Regions from separate parts of the Streptosporangium jomthongense genome, predicted to be linked through region 4. Evidence: riboswitches for the same ligand, from Rfam matches in the RefSeq annotation. Region 4 holds a riboswitch; each other region holds the start of a gene.
What was found. Region 4 has a riboswitch for cobalamin ahead of ACFOYY_RS03390 (ABC transporter substrate-binding protein). Riboswitches for the same ligand answer to the same signal wherever they lie in the genome.
Positions count from the first base shown of each region.

Region 1 (4,159 bases), on a different contig from region 4:
GTCCCAGCCGCGTTCCTCCATCGCCTCGACCAGTGACCTGGCCTCGGCCTCCGCCTCGTCGACGCCCAGGCGCCCGGCGGTGCCGTCCTCACGCAGGCCGAGCGCCTCGCGCAGGCCGGGCAGCGCCATGCCGCCCGCCCACATCTGGCGGGCGCGCAGGATGGCCAGCACCAGGTCGACGCGGACGGCACCCTGCGGGGCCGCGCCGAGCACGTGCAGGCCGTCGCGGATCTGGACGTCCTTGACCTCGCACAGCCAGCCGTCCACGTGCAGCAGGAAGTCGTCGAACTCGGCGTCGTGCGGACGGTCCTCGATGCCGAGGTCGTGGTCGAGCCTGGCGGCCTGGATCAGCGTCCAGATCTGCGCCCGGATCGCGGGCAGTTTGGCCGGGTCCATCGCGGCGATGGAGGCGTGCTCGTCGAGGAGCTGTTCAAGCCTGGCCATGTCGCCGTAGGTGTCGGCGCGGGCCATCGGCGGGACGAGGTGGTCGACCAGCGTGGCGTGGGCGCGGCGCTTGGCCTGGGTGCCCTCGCCGGGGTCGTTGACCAGGAACGGGTAGATCAGCGGCAGGTCCCCGAGTGCGGCGTCGGGGCCGCAGGAGGCCGACAGGCCCGCCGACTTGCCGGGCAGCCACTCCAGGTTGCCGTGCTTGCCGACGTGCACCACGGCGTGCGCGCCGAAGCCGTCGGACAGCCAGCGGTAGGCGGCCAGGTAGTGGTGGCTGGGCGGCAGGTCGGGGTCGTGGTAGATGGCGATGGGGTTCTCGCCGAACCCCCGGGGCGGCTGCACCATGACGACGACGTTGCCCGCGCGCAGCGCGGCCAGCACGATCTCACCGTCCGGGTCGGCGGAGGTGTCGACGAACAGTTCACCGGGCGGGGGTCCCCAGTGCTCCTCGACCGAGGTCCGCAGGTCCTCGGGCAGCGTGGCGAACCACGCGGCGTAGCGGGAGGCCTTGATCCGCACCGGGTTGCCCGCGAGCCGTTCCTCGGTGAGCCAGTCGGGGTCCTGGCCTCCGGCGGCGATGAGGGCGTGGATCAGCGCGTCGCCGTCCTGCCCGGTGACGCCGGGCAGTTCGTCCTCGGCGCCGATGTCGTAGCCGTGCTCGCGCATCGCGGCAAGCAGCCGCACCAGGCTCGCCGGGGTGTCGAGGCCGACGGCGTTGCCGATCCTGGAGTGCTTGGTCGGGTAGGCCGACAGCATCAGCACGATCCGCCGCTCTGCGGGCGGGACGTGCCGCAGGACGGCGTGCCGTACGGCGATGCCCGCCACGCGGGAGGCCCGCTCGGGGTCGGCGACGTAGACGGTCAGGCCGTCCCCGTCGATCTCCTTGAAGGAGAACGGCACCGTGATGATCCGCCCGTCGAACTCGGGGATCGCCACCTGGGTCGCCGCGTCGAGCGGGGAGAGGCCGTCGTCGTTGGCCTCCCAGGCGGCCCTGCCGCCGGTCAGGCACAGGCCCTGCAGGATCGGCACGTCGAGTTCGGCGAGCGCGCCGACGTCCCAGGCCTCGTCGTCGCCGCCCGCGGACGCGGTGGCCGGGCGGGTGCCGCCCGCGGCCAGCACGGTCACCACCAGGGCGTCGACCGTGCCCAGGGTGTCGAGCAGGCCCTGCTCGGCGCTGCGCAGGGAGGCGCAGTAGACGGGCAGCGCGCGGGCGCCCGCGTCCTCGATCGCGGCGCAGAGCGTCTCGACGAAGGCGGTGTTGCCCGCGACGTGGTGGGCGCGGTAGTAGAGCACGCCGACGACCGGGCCCTCCTCGCGGCGCGCCCGGCGTTCGAGCACGCCCCAGGCGGGCGTCGGGGCGGGCGGGGCGAAGCCGTGGCCGGTCAGCAGCAGCGTGTCCGACAGGAAGCGGCCCAGTTCGGCGAGGTTGGCGGCCCCGCCGTGGGCGAGGTAGGCGTGCGCCTCGGCGCACACCCCGCCGGGCACGGTCGACAGTTCCATCAGCTCGGCGTCCGGCGCCTGCTCGCCGCCGAGCACGACGACGGGCAGCGGCCCGGCGAGCAGGGCGTCCAGGCCCTCCTCCCAGGCGCGGCGCCCGCCGAGCAGCCGTACGACGACCAGGTCGGCGCCCTCGACGAGGGGAGGCAGGTCCCCCGCGGTGAGCCTGGCGGGATTGCCGAGCCGGTAGTCCGCGCCGCTGGCGCGGGCGCTGAGCAGGTCGGTGTCGGAGGTGGAGAGCAGGAGGATCATTCGCCACGCTCCCCGGCGGGGAGCGGCGCGGCCGTGAACGGCGGTGCAGGCTTGCGGCTGGGGAACGGCGAACAGCGCACAGGGCTTTCCTCCCTCGGGGTCCTCGCCCCGGGTCGTCGTCGGCTACGACGGCTGGAGTCTCCTGGCTCCCGGATCGATGCTCCCCCCGGCCTTCCCGCCCGTTGCCGGACCGTGGCTGGATGGGGTTCGCTCCCCGGTTACAGTGGCGGGACCGCGCCGGATTCACACCGGCTTCCTCCCTTTTGCCGTCGCCAACGATGAGACTACGGCAGCGAGGTCCCCGCAAGAAACTGGAGTTACCATCCTCAGCGTGTCAAAAGGTCACTTCTCCGGACGATCTCATCCCGACGCGTGCCCGGGGGCGCTCCAGGTGCATTCCGCGGCCGACGGCGGCCTGGCGCGCGTCAGGGTGCCCGGAGGGCGCCTGACGGCCCCGCAGCTGCGCGAGCTGGCCTCGGCCGCCGAGACCTGCGGCAACGGCGTCGTCGAGCTGACCTCCCGGGCGAACGTCCAGGTGCGCGGGCTGGGCGCCGGGGACGACTTCGCGGCCCGCATGGCACAGGCGGGGCTGCTGCCCTCGGCCACCCACGAACGGGTCCGCAACGTCCTGGCCTCACCGCTGAGCGGCCTCGACGGTCGGGGGATTCTCGACGTGGGACCGCTGACCCGTGAGCTCGACCTGCGCCTGTGCGGCACGCCCGCGCTCGCCGGCCTGCCGGGGCGGTTCCTGTTCGCGCTCGACGACGGCCGGGGCGACGTGGCCTGGCTCGGGGCGGACGCCGCGATCCTGCCGACCGGCCCCGGCGAGGTGGCGTTGCTGCTGGCCGAGACCGACAGCGGCCTGCGGATGCCGCCGGGGTCGGCGGTCGCCGCGCTGCTGACCGCCGCCGAGGCGTTCCTGGCCGAGCCCGGGGTGCGGGAGGGCCGTGTGTGGCGGATCGGCGAACTGCCCGGCTGCGCGGAGCGCGTCGCCGCCCGGGTCGCGGCCACCCTGGAGACGACCTCCGCCCCCGTACGGCGGGCCCCCGTCCCGGCGCCCTCCCACGGTCCCGTCGGGACCGTCGAACAGCCCTCAGGCCTGAACACGCTCGGCGTCACGGTGCCGCTGGGGCGGCTGACCTCCGCCCAGGCCGCCCTGCTGGCCGGCCTGGCCGTCGAGGAGGTACGGCTGACGCCGTGGCGCGGCGTCGTCCTGCCCGGCCTGTCCCCGGCCGCTCTCTCCGAGGTCGCCGGGCGGCTCGTCGCCGCCGGGCTGGTCCTCGACCCGGCCTCGCCGTGGACGGGCGTGACGGCCTGCGCGGGGCGGCCCGGCTGCGCGAAGTCACTGGCCGACGTGCGGGCCGACGCCGCCCGCTGGATCGCGGCCGAGAGCGACCCGCCCTCGGCCGTCCCCGCCCGCCCCGGTACGCTCCCGGTGCACTGGGCGGGCTGCGAACGACGTTGCGGCCGCCCGCGAGGACGGGCCGTCGACGTGGTCGCGACCACGACCGGCTACCGGGTCCTCCTGGAGGACAGCGGCTTGGACAGCGGCTTGAACAGTGGCCTGAACTGCGCGGACATCGAGGAGACCACGGCCGCCGTGGCGGCTCTGAGAGGGGAAACGTGACCGACTACGTCCGGGACGGCGCGGAGATCTACCGGCGTTCCTTCGCCACCATCCGCGCCGAGAGCGACCTGGACGGCCTGCCGCCGGACGTCGCCCAGGTGGCGGTCCGCATGATCCACGCCTGCGGGATGGTGGACCTGGTCGCCGACCTCGGCTGGTCGCCGGGCGTGGTCGCCTCGGCCAGGGCGGCCCTGCGCGCGGGGGCGCCCGTGCTGTGCGACGCGATGATGGTCGCCTCGGGGGTGACCCGGCGCCGCCTGCCCGCGGGCAACGAGGTGCTCTGCACGCTGGGTGAGCCCGGCGTGCCCGAGCTGGCCGTACGGCTCGGCACCACCC
Region 1 covers NZ_JBHSBC010000054.1:38,396-42,554, reverse strand. The annotation lists gene cobN (cobaltochelatase subunit CobN) at 1-2,196, opposite strand, end outside; cobalamin riboswitch at 2,310-2,508, opposite strand; gene cobG (precorrin-3B synthase) at 2,528-3,823, shown strand; gene ACFOYY_RS40160 (precorrin-8X methylmutase) at 3,820-4,159, shown strand, end outside.
Region 1: another riboswitch for cobalamin. It lies ahead of cobN (cobaltochelatase subunit CobN); the one in region 4 lies ahead of ACFOYY_RS03390 (ABC transporter substrate-binding protein).

Region 2 (4,159 bases), on a different contig from region 4:
GGGCGCGCAGAAGCTCAAGGAGGTCTCCTACGTGCACGCCGAGGCCTACCCGGCCAGCGAGCTCAAGCACGGGCCGCTGGCGCTGATCGGCCCGGAGATGCCGACCGTGGCGGTCGTCCCCGACGACGAGCTGCTGGACAAGAACCTCACCACGCTGGGGGAGATCCGCGCGCGCGGCGGGCGGGTGCTCATGGTCGGGCACCGCGAGGCCGATCCCCGGCTGGCCGACGACTGCCTGGTGGTGCCCAGGAACGAGATCGAGCTCGACCCGATCCTGCTGTCGATCCCGCTGCAGCTGTTCGCCTACCACGCGGCCGTCGCGCTCGGCCGCGACGTGGACAAGCCGCGCAACCTCGCCAAGAGCGTCACCGTGGAGTGAGCGCCTGATGCCCCAATTGCGGTGCAGAGAGTGACATATCTGCAACGTAGGGTATCGAGAGATCTGGGGGATCTCGGCGGAAGGGACGCTTATGCACCGTAGGCGATTCCTCGCGCTCGCGCTGGGGGTCATGGTCGCCGGGGGCTGCGGTGACATGGGCGGCCCCGGTGCGGGGTGGGCGCGCAGGCTGACCATCGTCGCGCCGGTCGTCCGCGGGCGGCGCTGGGACCAGGCCGCCCACGCGCTGGCCGCGATCCTGACCGGCGAGAGGATGGCCGGTGCGGTCGAGGTGAGCGGCGCGGGCGCCCAGGGGATGGCCGCCCTGACCGCGTTCGCCGCCGTCGGGGGCCCCTTCGCGCGCGAGGGCCGGGTGTTCCTGGCGGGCGTGCCGATGCTGGCGGGCGGCGAGACCGCCGACGCGGACTCCGTGCTGGCGGCCTCGACCCCGCTGGCCAGGCTGGCCGGAGACTGGTCCGTCCTGGCCGTCTCCCCGAACTCCCTGCTGCGGACCTTCGAGGACTTCGTCGCGGCGCTGCGCCGCGACCCGGCGCGGCTGGTGGTCGGGGGAGGGGCCGAGGGCGGCTCCGACCACGTGCTCTACGGCATGATCGGCAAGTGCCTCGGCGTCGACGTCAGGCTGATGGAGTACGCCGGCTACCCGACCGAGTCCGAGGCCGTCGAGGCGCTGCACGAGGGGCGGGTGGCCGCGCTCCTCGGCTCGGCCGGCTCCCTCCTGCCGAAGATCGCCACGGGCCGGCTGATGCCGCTCGCGGTCTCCTCGGGGGAGCGGATCGACGGCATCGACGCGCCGACGCTGATGGAGCGGGAGGTGCGCCTGGAGTACGCCGACTGGTGCGGGGTGCTCGGTCCCCGGGCCATGAGCCCCGGCGACCGGGACGGGGCGGTCGCCCTGTGCGACCGGATCGACGCCTCGCCCCGATGGCAGGCCGTGTGCGCGGCCAACGGCTGGCACCGGGCGTACCTGAGCGGTGACGACTTCCGCCGGTGGCTGGTCACGGAGACCCGCCGTACCCGCGCGGTGCTCAACGAGCTCGGGTTGCTGAGCATCCCCGACACAAACTGTTGGGGTGGTTGCGTCAGGCGGCACTAGATGTAGGATCCTGGTCGTCGCTGGTTCGCCCACGAGGGCGAGGCAACAGGGAACCCGGTGAGAGACCGGGACTGCCCCGCAGCGGTGAACGGGAACGAAAGCCGTCAACTGAGCACTGGGTGAACCACGCCCGGGAAGCGACGGCCGGTAGGAGCGCGCGTCACGCCCGTGAGTCCGAAGACCTGCCCGCGGTGTGTGGAGAGGGGACCGACCAGGTCCCCGCTCGGCACGAGAGTTGTCCAGGGCTTCGAGGGAGAGCCGCGGGACGAGGCGGTCCGGCGTGCCCGGGAGCCGCCCGTTGACGCGCGCCCTGCTCCGTGAGCCGTACGGGGATTACCTGCACGAGGGGTGGCACGTGACACAGACCTTGGCCGAGAAGGCGGAGAAGACCGGGCACTCGCCGGACGATCGCAGGCGGGCGATCGAGGAGGCCGCGGCCCGGGTGATCACCGACCCGGAGAACTCCAGAGCCGCCGCCAGGCTGCTGACAGGCCTGATCGCCGAGGAGGCCGCCGAGCACGGCGTCACGACATTCTCCGAGTCGATCGCCGCGACCCACGGCGCGGGGCTCCTGCAGGACGGGCTGGCCGCCTTCGTCGCCGCCAACGCCGCCGCCCTCGACGCGCTGGTCGACCCGGCCGCCGACGACAGGTTCGAGTACTTCGGGCTGCGCACCGTCTACGACCGCTACCTGCTGCGCCACCCGAGCACCCGCAAGGTCCTCGAACGCCCCCAGCACTTCCTGCTGCGCGTGGCCTGCGGTCTGTCGGAGACGGTCGAGGAGGCCGCCGAACTGTACGGGCTCATGGCCACTCTGTCCTACCTGCCCAGTTCGCCCACCCTGTTCAACTCCGGTTCCCGCAGGCCCCAGCTGTCCTCCTGCTTCCTGCTCGACTCCCCGAGGGACGAGCTAGAGGCCATCTACCAGCGCTACGGCCAGGTCGCCCGCCTGTCGAAGTACGCCGGGGGCATCGGCATCGCCTGGACCCGGGTCCGCTCGCGCGGCTCGCTGATCCGCGGCACCAACGGCCACTCGAACGGCATCGTGCCGTGGCTGCGCACCCTCGACTCCAGCGTCGCCGCCGTCAACCAGGGCGGCCGTCGCAAGGGCGCGGCCTGCGTCTACCTGGAGCCCTGGCACGCCGACATCGAGGAGTTCCTCGAACTGCGCGACAACACCGGCGAGGAGGCGCGCCGTACGCACAATCTGAACCTCGCCAACTGGATCCCCGACGAGTTCATGCGGCGGGTCGAGGCCGACGAGATGTGGTCGCTGTTCGACCCCAAGGAGGTCCCGCACCTCACCGACCTGTACGGCGAGGCGTTCGAGGAGGCCTACCGCAGGGCGGAGGCCGAGGGCGGGTTCGTCAGGCAGGTCCCGGCCCGTGCCCTGTACGGCCGCATGATGCGCACGCTGGCCCAGACCGGCAACGGCTGGATGACCTTCAAGGACGCCTCGAACCGGACCTCGAACCAGACGGCCCGTCCGGGCAACGTCATCCACCTGTCGAACCTGTGCACCGAGATCCTGGAGGTCACCAGCGACGCGGAGACCGCCGTCTGCAACCTCGGCTCGATCAACCTGGCGGCCCACCTCACCGCGGACGGTGTGGACTGGGAGCGGCTGCGCCGTACGGCTCGCACCGCGGTCAGGTTCCTGGACAGGACCATCGACCTGGGCTTCTACCCGACGCCCGAGGCCCGCGCGGCCAACGAGCGCTGGCGGCCCGTCGGGCTGGGCGTGATGGGGCTGGCCGACGTCTTCTTCGCGCTGCGGCTGCCGTTCGACTCGCCGCGGGCGCTTGAGCTGTCGACCCGGATCGCCGAGGAGATCGCGCTGGCCGCCTACGCCACCTCCAGCGACCTGGCCGCCGAGCGGGGGCGCCACCCCTCCTACGGGGACACCCGCGCCGCCGACGGCGTGCTGCACCCCGACCACTACGGGGCCGCCCGTTCGGCGGAGTGGACGGCGCTCAGGGAGCGGATCGCCGTGACCGGCCTGCGCAACTCGCTGATGATCGCGATCGCCCCCACGGCCACCATCGCCTCCATCGCGGGCTGCTACGAGTGCATCGAGCCCCAGGTGTCGAACGTCTTCAAGCGCGAGACCCTCTCCGGGGAGTTCCTCCAGGTCAACCGCTATCTGGTCGCCGACCTCACGGCCCGGGGCCTGTGGACCCCGCAGATCAGGGACGCGATCAAGCGGGCGGACGGCTCGATCCAGGACGTCCCGGGCATCCCCGACGACCTCAGGACGCTCTACCGGACCGCGTGGGAGCTGCCGCAGAAGGCGCTGATCGACCTGGCCGCGGCGCGCGCGCCGTACATCGACCAGTCGCAGTCGCTCAACCTGTTCATGGCGACCCCGACCATCGGCAAGCTCTCCTCGATGTACGCCTACGCCTGGCGCTCGGGCCTGAAGACCACCTACTACCTGCGCTCCCGTCCGGCCACCCGCATCGCGCAGACCACCGTGTCGGCCACTGTGCCGGCCGCTGTGTCAGCGACTGTGCCGGCCACCGCGGCACAGTCGCTCCCCGAGCAGGACGTGATCGCCTGCTCGCTGGAGAACCCCGAGTACTGCGACGCCTGCCAGTAGGCCCCGTGACCCAAGCCGAAAGGTCATTCTCCGAATGCTGCTCGACCCCGGTATGAACCTCACCCTGCGC
Region 2 covers NZ_JBHSBC010000037.1:37,694-41,852, forward strand. The annotation lists gene glmS (glutamine--fructose-6-phosphate transaminase (isomerizing)) at 1-379, shown strand, start outside; gene ACFOYY_RS31345 (Bug family tripartite tricarboxylate transporter substrate binding protein) at 471-1,490, shown strand; cobalamin riboswitch at 1,495-1,694, shown strand; gene ACFOYY_RS31350 (ribonucleoside-diphosphate reductase subunit alpha) at 1,846-4,089, shown strand; gene ACFOYY_RS31355 (ribonucleotide-diphosphate reductase subunit beta) at 4,124-4,159, shown strand, end outside.
Region 2: another riboswitch for cobalamin. It lies ahead of ACFOYY_RS31350 (ribonucleoside-diphosphate reductase subunit alpha); the one in region 4 lies ahead of ACFOYY_RS03390 (ABC transporter substrate-binding protein).

Region 3 (4,159 bases), on a different contig from region 4:
CCAGCGCAGCGTCATCGGCCTGGGGCGGGAGACGTCCCCGGCCAGGATCGGCGGGCGCACGTAGCGGGTGCCGTACGACTGCACCCAGCCGTGCTGGGTGGCCAGGTAGCCGTTGAGCCGCTCGGCGAAGTACTGGACCATGTCGTTGCGTTCCGGCTCTCCGTGCACCAGGACGTCAATACCCGCCCGCTCCTGGAAGACCAGGACCGAGCGGATCTCCGAGGCGATCAGCTCGTCGTAGGCGTCCTGGTCGATCCGCCCGGCGCGCAGGTCGGCGCGGGCCGCCCGCAGCCGCCCGGTCTGCGGGAAGGAGCCGATGGTGGTCGTGGGCAGCTCCGGCAGGCCGAGGCGGGCGCGCTGGGCCGCCGCCCGCTCACCGTACGGCTGGGGCCTGCGGGTGTCGGCGGGGGTGACCGCGGCGGCGCGGGCCCTGACCCCGGGGTCGTGGGTGAGCGCGGAGGCCTCGCGTGAGGCCAGGTCGGCCCGGTTGGCGGCCAGTCGTCCGGCGACGGCCCCGGTTCCCTCGCTGAGCCCGGTGGCCAGGGTGACGACCTCGGCGACCTTCTGCCTGGCGAAGGCGAGCCAGCGGCCGACCCGCGGGTCGAGGCCGTGTTCGAGCCCGAGGTCGACGGGGACGTGCAGCAGCGAGCAGGAGGGCGCGACGTCCACCCGGCCGGCCAGGCCGAGCAGGGTGGCCAGGGTCGCCAGCGACCCGCCCAGGTCGTTGATCCACACGTTGCGGCCGTCCACGACACCGGCGATCAGGCGCTTGCCGGGCAGACCGCCCGCGCGGGCCAGGTCCTCCAGGTTGGCCGCGGCCGGGCCGGTGAAGTCCAGTCCCAGGCCCTCGATCGGCGCCCTGGCCAGGACCGGCAGCGCGTCTCCGAGCCGGTCGAAGTAACCGGCGACGAGGATCTTCGGCCGGTCGGTCAGGGCGCCGAGCTCACGGTAGGCGTGGGCGGCGGCGTCGAGCACCGCCCGGTCGCGGTCCTGCGCCAGCGCGGGCTCGTCGAGCTGCACCCACTCGGCACCGGCCGCGCGCAGGGCGGCGAGCACCTCGGCGTAGACGGGCAGCAGCCGGTCGAGCAGGCCGATGGGTTCGAAGGCCGGGTCCGCGCCGGGGGCGGGCTTGGCCAGCAGCAGGTAGGTGACGGGGCCGACGAGCACGGGGCGCGCGGTGTGCCCGAGCGCGACGGCCTCGCGCAGTTCGCCGACCTGTTTTGCCGGGTCCGCGGCGAAGACGGTGTCAGGTCCCAGCTCCGGCACCAGGTAGTGGTAGTTGGTGTCGAACCACTTGGTCATCTCCAGCGGGGCGACCTCCTGGGTGCCCCGGGCCATGGCGAAGTATCCCGCCAGGGGGCCTTCCGTCTCCACGACGGCTCGGTGACGCGGGGGGACGGCGCCGACCATGACGGTGGTGTCGAGGACGTGGTCGTACAGCGAGAAGTCGCCGGTCGGCACCTCCCGCACCCCCGCCTCCGTCAGGTGCCGCCAGTTGCCTGCGCGCAGCCCGGCCGCGACGTCCAGCAGGTCACGCTCGGTCACCCGGCCCGCCCAGTGGCCCTCGATCGCCTTCTTCAGCTCACGGTCCGGCCCCTGACGGGGGTAGCCGTACACGGTGGGGGAGGAAGTCTCGGTCACGGAACTCTCCTTCGCGAGTCACGAAAGGACTCCGGTGCCCCGAGGGGAGAGACGAAGGAGAGGCGGGCGCACCAGGCCCGTCCCATGCCGCCGACCCACCCGCGAGGTCACCGAGGTCACCGCGTGCGTGGTCGCACGCGGGCAGTGGCAGGTCTTCGGACTCGCGGGCACGTCCGGGCCGTTGTCTCGCCCTGACACCTAGTGGCCGTCGCTTCCCGGACCCAATCTGCCGGATCCAGTGCGTTTGACGGCGGTCGTTCCCACTCACCGCTGCGGGGCAGTCCCGGAGTCACACCGGGTTCCCTCTTACGACGCGTCTGCCTGGCGGGCAGGGCGAACCGACTGCGTCCCCAACCCTACGCGCATCCGATGGCGGAGCGACAACCATATTCGGGCCCGCCGGCGGGTTCGCGGGATCGTTCTCCCGTCGCCCCGGGCCGCCTGAAACCGTACGGGGGAATTCGCGGGTCGCGGGAAAATCTCCGTCCCCCGCTTTCGCGACTCAACAACCGTGACCTAAGACCCCATTTCCTACAATTTCCGAAAGAAAAGGGCAGGCTATATTAGACCCGGCAAACCCCCCAGCCATCGGAGTTAACCATGTATCGGACTAAAGGGTCACATCTCCATCAAGGGCGTATACCAAGCGCCCTAACCGATGTCAAGTCGCGAGTCGCCGCCATTCTCCACCGGCGTTTCCCGGTCATCATGCGAGGGACGCTTGGCCTGGTGTTCCTGTGGTTCGGCGTGCTGAAGGTGGCGAACGTCAGCCCGGTCGGCGCCCTGGTCGCCGACACCCTGTCCTTCGTGCCGCTGCCCGCGTCGTTCGTGGTGCCCGCCCTGGGCGTGTTCGAGGTCGCGGTGGCCCTGGCGCTGTTCACCGGCCGGTGGCTGCGCCCGTTCCTGCCCGTGCTCCTGCTCCACCTCGTCGGCACGTTCCTGGTCCTGGTGCTCCACCCGGGTGTCGCGTTCAAGGACGGAAACCCGCTCATGCTCACAATGGAGGGCGAGTTCGTCGTCAAGAACGTCGTCCTGATCGCCGGGACATTGGTCGTCGCCGCGACCCTCCCCCGGCGCGAGGGGCACGAGGAACAGCGGGAGGAGTCCCGCCTGCCGGTTTCCACCACCTCGCGTTAGAGAACTCGCGACGAGCCCGTCGCGGGCTCACGGAGAACGAGTGCCGGGAAACGGGAAACGGGATCGCTCCGTTTCCCGTTTCCCCAAGGGCACGACGCCCCGCCCAGGACCTGTTTTGTGGATCTTCGCCGTGGCGAGGATCGTCCAGGTGGATGCCCCGCGAGGCGGAGGAGGAGCTCATAACGGAGTTATGGGCGACAGATTCTCCCCGGGCCCCCGCGGCAAACGCGGAGCGTTTTCGTGGGGTGGGGCGACAACGCGGCGGGGCGCCGCCTGGGCGACCGCGGCAGGCGGAAAGATCCGCAAAACAGGTCCTAGGGGAGCCCGTCCCCCAAGGGCGGGACCTTCGTCCCTGATGGTCACGCCGTACGGCTCCGACACTGGAGGTGACGGCTTCGCGCCCGGAGAGCGGGCGCCGCCACCGTCACGAAGAACGGGGGTTCAGATCATGCGATCCAAGCAGTGGGACGTACGGGTCTCCATCACCGAGGACGGCGACGAGACCTTCGCCAGGGCGGTCCTGCCCATCGCGGGCGCCGGGGAACTGGCGGGGATCGGCCGGGCACGCCGCAACCCGTCCGACGATCCGGTGGCCGAGATCGGCGACGAGCTCGCCGCCGCCAGGGCGCTGGCCGACCTGTCCGGCAGGCTGATGAGCGTCACCTCGGCGGACATCGCCCAGCTGACCGGCCCTACCTCGTGGTGAGGGGGCCCCGCGCACGGACCGGCCCGCCCGCCGTCGCCCTCACGGACTCCGGCGGACGGGCCCCGGTTCACCGCCGGCCGTAGACCTGGTGGACGAACTCGGCGAGCTTGTCGTCGGGCAGGCCCTTGGCCAGGTCGGCCTCACTGATCATGCCGACGATGCGGTGGTTCTCGATCACGGGCAGACGCTTGATCCGGTGCCGTTCCATCATGGTCAGCGCCTCGTCGACGCTGCCTTCGACGTCGATCCAGATCAGCCCCTGGGCGAGCTCACTCGCCGTCGTCTCGTCGAGGTTCCCGCCCTCTGCGCAGCACTTGATCACGATGTCACGGTCGGTGATGATCCCCTTGAGCCGGTCGTCGTCCCCGCAGACCGGCAGCGCGCCCACATCCAGGTCGCGCATCATCCGCGCGGCCGTACGCAGACTGTCGTGTTCACCGACGCACCGCGCGTCCGGGTGCATCAGGTCCCGGACCGTCCTGCCTGTCTCCGTTCTCGTCATCGTCACCCCTCCTGACGGTAGGTTTGTGGGCCTCTATAGCCCTATGCCCGATAAATTCGGATTCAGTGGGGCGATTCTGGAGAGAAAGACTGTGATCCACGATCACGGCCTTCTCGGCGGGCCACCCGGATGTCAGGATGTCGGGTGTGACCCTCGCGGCGTCGGCGCTTCGC
Region 3 covers NZ_JBHSBC010000012.1:231,346-235,504, forward strand. The annotation lists gene metE (5-methyltetrahydropteroyltriglutamate--homocysteine S-methyltransferase) at 1-1,641, opposite strand, end outside; cobalamin riboswitch at 1,771-2,000, opposite strand; gene ACFOYY_RS12790 (hypothetical protein) at 2,350-2,778, shown strand; gene ACFOYY_RS12795 (dsRBD fold-containing protein) at 3,227-3,484, shown strand; gene ACFOYY_RS12800 (CBS domain-containing protein) at 3,552-3,986, opposite strand; gene ACFOYY_RS12805 (hypothetical protein) at 4,133-4,159, shown strand, end outside.
Region 3: another riboswitch for cobalamin. It lies ahead of metE (5-methyltetrahydropteroyltriglutamate--homocysteine S-methyltransferase); the one in region 4 lies ahead of ACFOYY_RS03390 (ABC transporter substrate-binding protein).

Region 4 (4,159 bases):
CGCGACGGCCGTGGCCACGGGCGCCCCGTCGCGGAGCACGGCCAGGACCGTCGAGTCGGTGGTCAGCGTCGTGTACGCCCGCCAGTCGGTGGGGCCGTGCTCGTCGAGAAGGGCGCGGTGCAGTCCGGTGTCGGCGTGGCCGGTCTTCCTGGCGCGGGTGTCCTCACGGGCGCGGCGCCGCTGCTCGGCCATCAGCTCCCTGAACCCGGTGACGTCCACGTCGAGGCCGTGTTCGGCGGCGATCTCGACGGTCAGGTCGATCGGGAAGCCGTAGGTGTCGTGCAGCTTGAAGGCCGTGGCCGCAGGCAGCCGTTCCCCGGTCCGGATGATGGCCCGGTCGAGCAGCGCGCTGCCCTGGCGCAGCGTCGAGCGGAAGGTCTCCTCCTCGCCGTAGGCGTAGGCCGAGATTCGGTCGAAGTCGGCGGCCAGCTCCGGGTAGGAGGGCGCCATGCAGTCGCGGGCCACCGGCAGCAGTTCGGGCAGGACCGGGTCCTCGTAGCCGAGCAGCCGGACGGCGCGGATCGCCCGGCGCAGGATCCGGCGCAGCACGTAGCCACGTCCCTCGTTGGAGGGGGTGACGCCGTCGCCGATCAGCATGAGCGCGGTGCGGACGTGGTCGGCGACGACCCGGAGCCGGACGTCGTCGGGGTGGCTCTCGGCCGCGGACGGCCCGGAGCGCACGCCGTATCTGGTTCCGGTCAGCGCCGCGGCGGCGTCCAGGACGGGCCGGGTCTCGTCGGTCTCGTAGAGGTTGTCGACGCCCTGGAGCAGCGCCGCCATGCGTTCCAGGCCCATGCCGGTGTCGATGTTGCGGGAGGGCAGCTCGCCGAGGATCGGGTAGTCCTCCTTGCCGACGCCCTCGCCCCGCTCGTATTGCATAAAAACAAGGTTCCAGAATTCGAGGTAACGGTCCTCGTCGACCTCGGGCCCGCCCTCTCGCCCATAGGCCGGGCCACGGTCGTAGTAGAGCTCGGAGCAGGGCCCGCACGGCCCGGGGACGCCCATGGACCAGAAGTTGTCGGCCTTGCCGCGCCGTACGATGCGGGCCTCCGGCAGGCCGATCACGTCCTGCCACAGGGCGTGGGCCTCGTCGTCGTCCAGGTAGACGGTGGCCCAGATCCGGTCGGGGTCGAGGCCGTAGCCTCCCTCGGCCCGAGGCTTGACCGTCAGGTCCCAGGCGAGCCTGATCGCCTCCTCCTTGAAGTAGTCGCCGAAGGAGAAGTTGCCGCTCATCTGGAAGAACGTGCCGTGCCTGGTGGTCTTGCCGACCTCGTCGATGTCGAGGGTGCGGATGCACTTCTGCACGCTGGCCGCCCGGGGGGACGGCGGTGTCCGCTGCCCGAGGAGATAGGGCTTGAACGGCACCATGCCCGCGTTGACGAACAGCAGCGTCGGGTCGTCGGCGGGCAGCGGCGCGCTGGCGGCCACGGTGTGCCCCGCCGCCGCGAAGTGCTCAAGGAACCGCCGTTTGACCTCCGCCGTCCGCACTTGCCCTCCCGAATACCGCCAGTCTTTGCAATTGCAAATTTGTTGCAACAAGGCATCGTACAGCCGCCGCCGGAACCGGAGGCCATCTTCAGCGCATCAACGGCTTCGTGCAATGATGACCGGCGAAGGCGAGCGCGGACGAGGAAGCCGGTGCGAATCCGGCGCGGTCCCGCCACTGTGATCGGCGAGCGGACCCCCACGAGGTCACCGCCCCCTGCGGGGTGGGAAGACGGGGGCGAGCATCGACCCGAGAGCCAGGAGACTCACGCGGTCGCCTCCTCGACGAACTGGGGCGGATCTCCCCGGAGAGGAGCGGGTCGGCCGATGGATGACCTCGCGTGGCGACGACCGCACGAGCCCTCCGCGCCGACGTGTGCCCGGAGACGACCTCCTGGCCGGTTCCGTGACCTTCCGGCAGGGCCGTCCCATGGTGCAGATCCCGTGAGAGGAACCGTCCGTGACGGTCAGACGTCCCCTGTCCCTGTTGCTCGCCCTGTCCTGCGCCGTGCTCCTGGCCGGTTGCGGCGCCTCCTCCGGAGCCCCGGCTGAAGCCCCTGCCGGGGCCGTCGCGGGCTTCCCGGTCACCCTCGACGACTGCGGCGTCAGGACGACCTACGACCGCCCGCCGCGGCGGGCGGTCTCCCTCAACCAGCACGCGACCGAGGTGATGCTGGCGCTGGGACTGCAGGGGTCGATGGCCGGCACCGGATATCTCGACGACAAGGTCCTGCCCGAGTACCAGGCCGCCTACGACGGGGTGAAGGTGCTCTCCAGGCAGTACCCCTCCTACGAGGCGCTGCTGGCCGAGGAGCCCGACTTCGTCTACGGCGGTTTCTCCAGCGCCTTCGACGAGAAGGAGGGCCGCGGCCGCGACGCGCTGGGCAAGGCCGGGATCGACACCTACCTCAACGTCGAGCAGTGCCCGTCAGGCCCGGTGGACATGGACCTGATGGACCGGGAGATCCGCAACGTCGCCACGATCTTCGGCGTGCGCGAACGGGCCGAGGCGCTCATCACCCGGCTGCACGAGCCCCTGACGCGGGTCAGGGAGAGGCTCGCCGACGTCGAGCCGGTCAGGTTGTTCGTCTACGACAGCGGCGACAAGACCGCCTTCACCGCCGGGGGCAAGGGCGTCGGCGACGAGATCATCACGCTGGCGGGCGCGCGGAACGTCTTCACCGACGTGGACAAGACGTGGGCCGACGTGTCGTTCGAGCAGGTCGCCGAGCGCGCGCCCGACTGGATCGTCGTCTACGACTACGGCGAGGAGAAGGTCGAGGACAAGAAGAGGTTCCTGCTGTCGAACCCGGCGCTCGCCGACGTTCCGGCGATCAGGCACAGGCGGTTCGCGGTGCTGCCGCTGTCGTCGGTCGTGCTCGGGGTCCGGGCGCCGTCGGCGGTCGAGTCGCTGGCCCGGCAGATCCACCCCGACCGGTTCGAGTGAGCGGCCTGACCGGGCTCTCCCGGACGACGCCCGTCACCCGGCGCCCCGGCCTGCCGTACCCGCTGACGCTCGCGCTGTGCGCGCTGCTGCTCGGCGGGGCGGTCACGGCGGGGGTCGCGGCCGGTTCGATCAGCCTGCCCGCCGAACAGGTGTGGGGCATCCTGCTGCACCGCCTCCACCCCGCGCTGGCCGAACCGGTCTGGTCCCCGGTCAGGGAGACCGTCGTCATGGACGTACGGCTGCCGCGGGTGATCCTGGGCGGGGTCATCGGCGCCGGTCTTTCGGTCTGCGGGATGGCGTTGCAGGCGCTGGTGCGCAACCCGCTGGCCGATCCGATGCTGCTTGGCGTCTCCTCCGGCGCCAGCGTGGGCGCGGTGAGCGTAACTGTGTTCGGCCTGACCTTCCTCGGACCGTTCTCACTGCCGGTCGCCGCGTTCGCGGGGGCGCTGGCGGCGCTGGTCACGGTCTATTTCCTGGCCCGGTCCGGCGGGCGGATGACCACGGTACGGCTGGTGCTGGCCGGGGTGGCGACGGCCGAGGTGCTCTCGGCGGCGGCCAGCTTCCTGGTGGTGACCTCCGACGACCCGCACCGGGCCCAGTCGGCCGTCCGCTGGATGCTCGGCGGCGTCGCCGGGACGACGTGGACGACGGTGTGGGTGCCCGCGGCGGCCGTGACGGCGGGCACCGTCGTCCTGCTGGGCGTCTCGCGCCCGCTGAACCTGCTGCTGGCCGGGGAGGAGGCCGCCGCCTCCCTGGGGTTGGACGTGCACCGCTTCAGGGCGGCGCTGTTCGTGCTGGTGGCCATGGTGATCGGCACCGTCGTCGCGGTCAGCGGGGCCATCGGGTTCGTCGGGCTGATCATGCCCCATGTGGTGCGGCTGCTCGTCGGGGCCGACCACCGGCGGGCGCTTCCGGCCACGGCGCTGCTCGGGGCGGCGTTCCTCATCACGGCCGACCTGGTCGCCAGGACGCTGATCACCCCCGAGGAGATCCCGGTGGGGATCATCACGGCGCTGGTCGGCGGGCCGTTCTTCCTGTGGCTGATGCGCAGGAGGACCTGATGGGCGCTCTGGCCGTACGGGAGGTCTCGGTGCGGATCGGCGGCAGGGACCTGGTGCGCGCGGTGACGTTCGAGGTGGCCCCCGGTGAGGTGCTCGGCCTGGCCGGGCCCAACGGCGCGGGCAAGTCGACCCTGCTGAGGACCCTCTACCGGGTGCTGCGCCCCAC
Region 4 covers NZ_JBHSBC010000002.1:28,965-33,123, reverse strand. The annotation lists gene alaS (alanine--tRNA ligase) at 1-1,488, opposite strand, end outside; cobalamin riboswitch at 1,630-1,752, shown strand; gene ACFOYY_RS03390 (ABC transporter substrate-binding protein) at 1,946-2,932, shown strand; gene ACFOYY_RS03385 (FecCD family ABC transporter permease) at 2,929-3,993, shown strand; gene ACFOYY_RS03380 (ABC transporter ATP-binding protein) at 3,993-4,159, shown strand, end outside.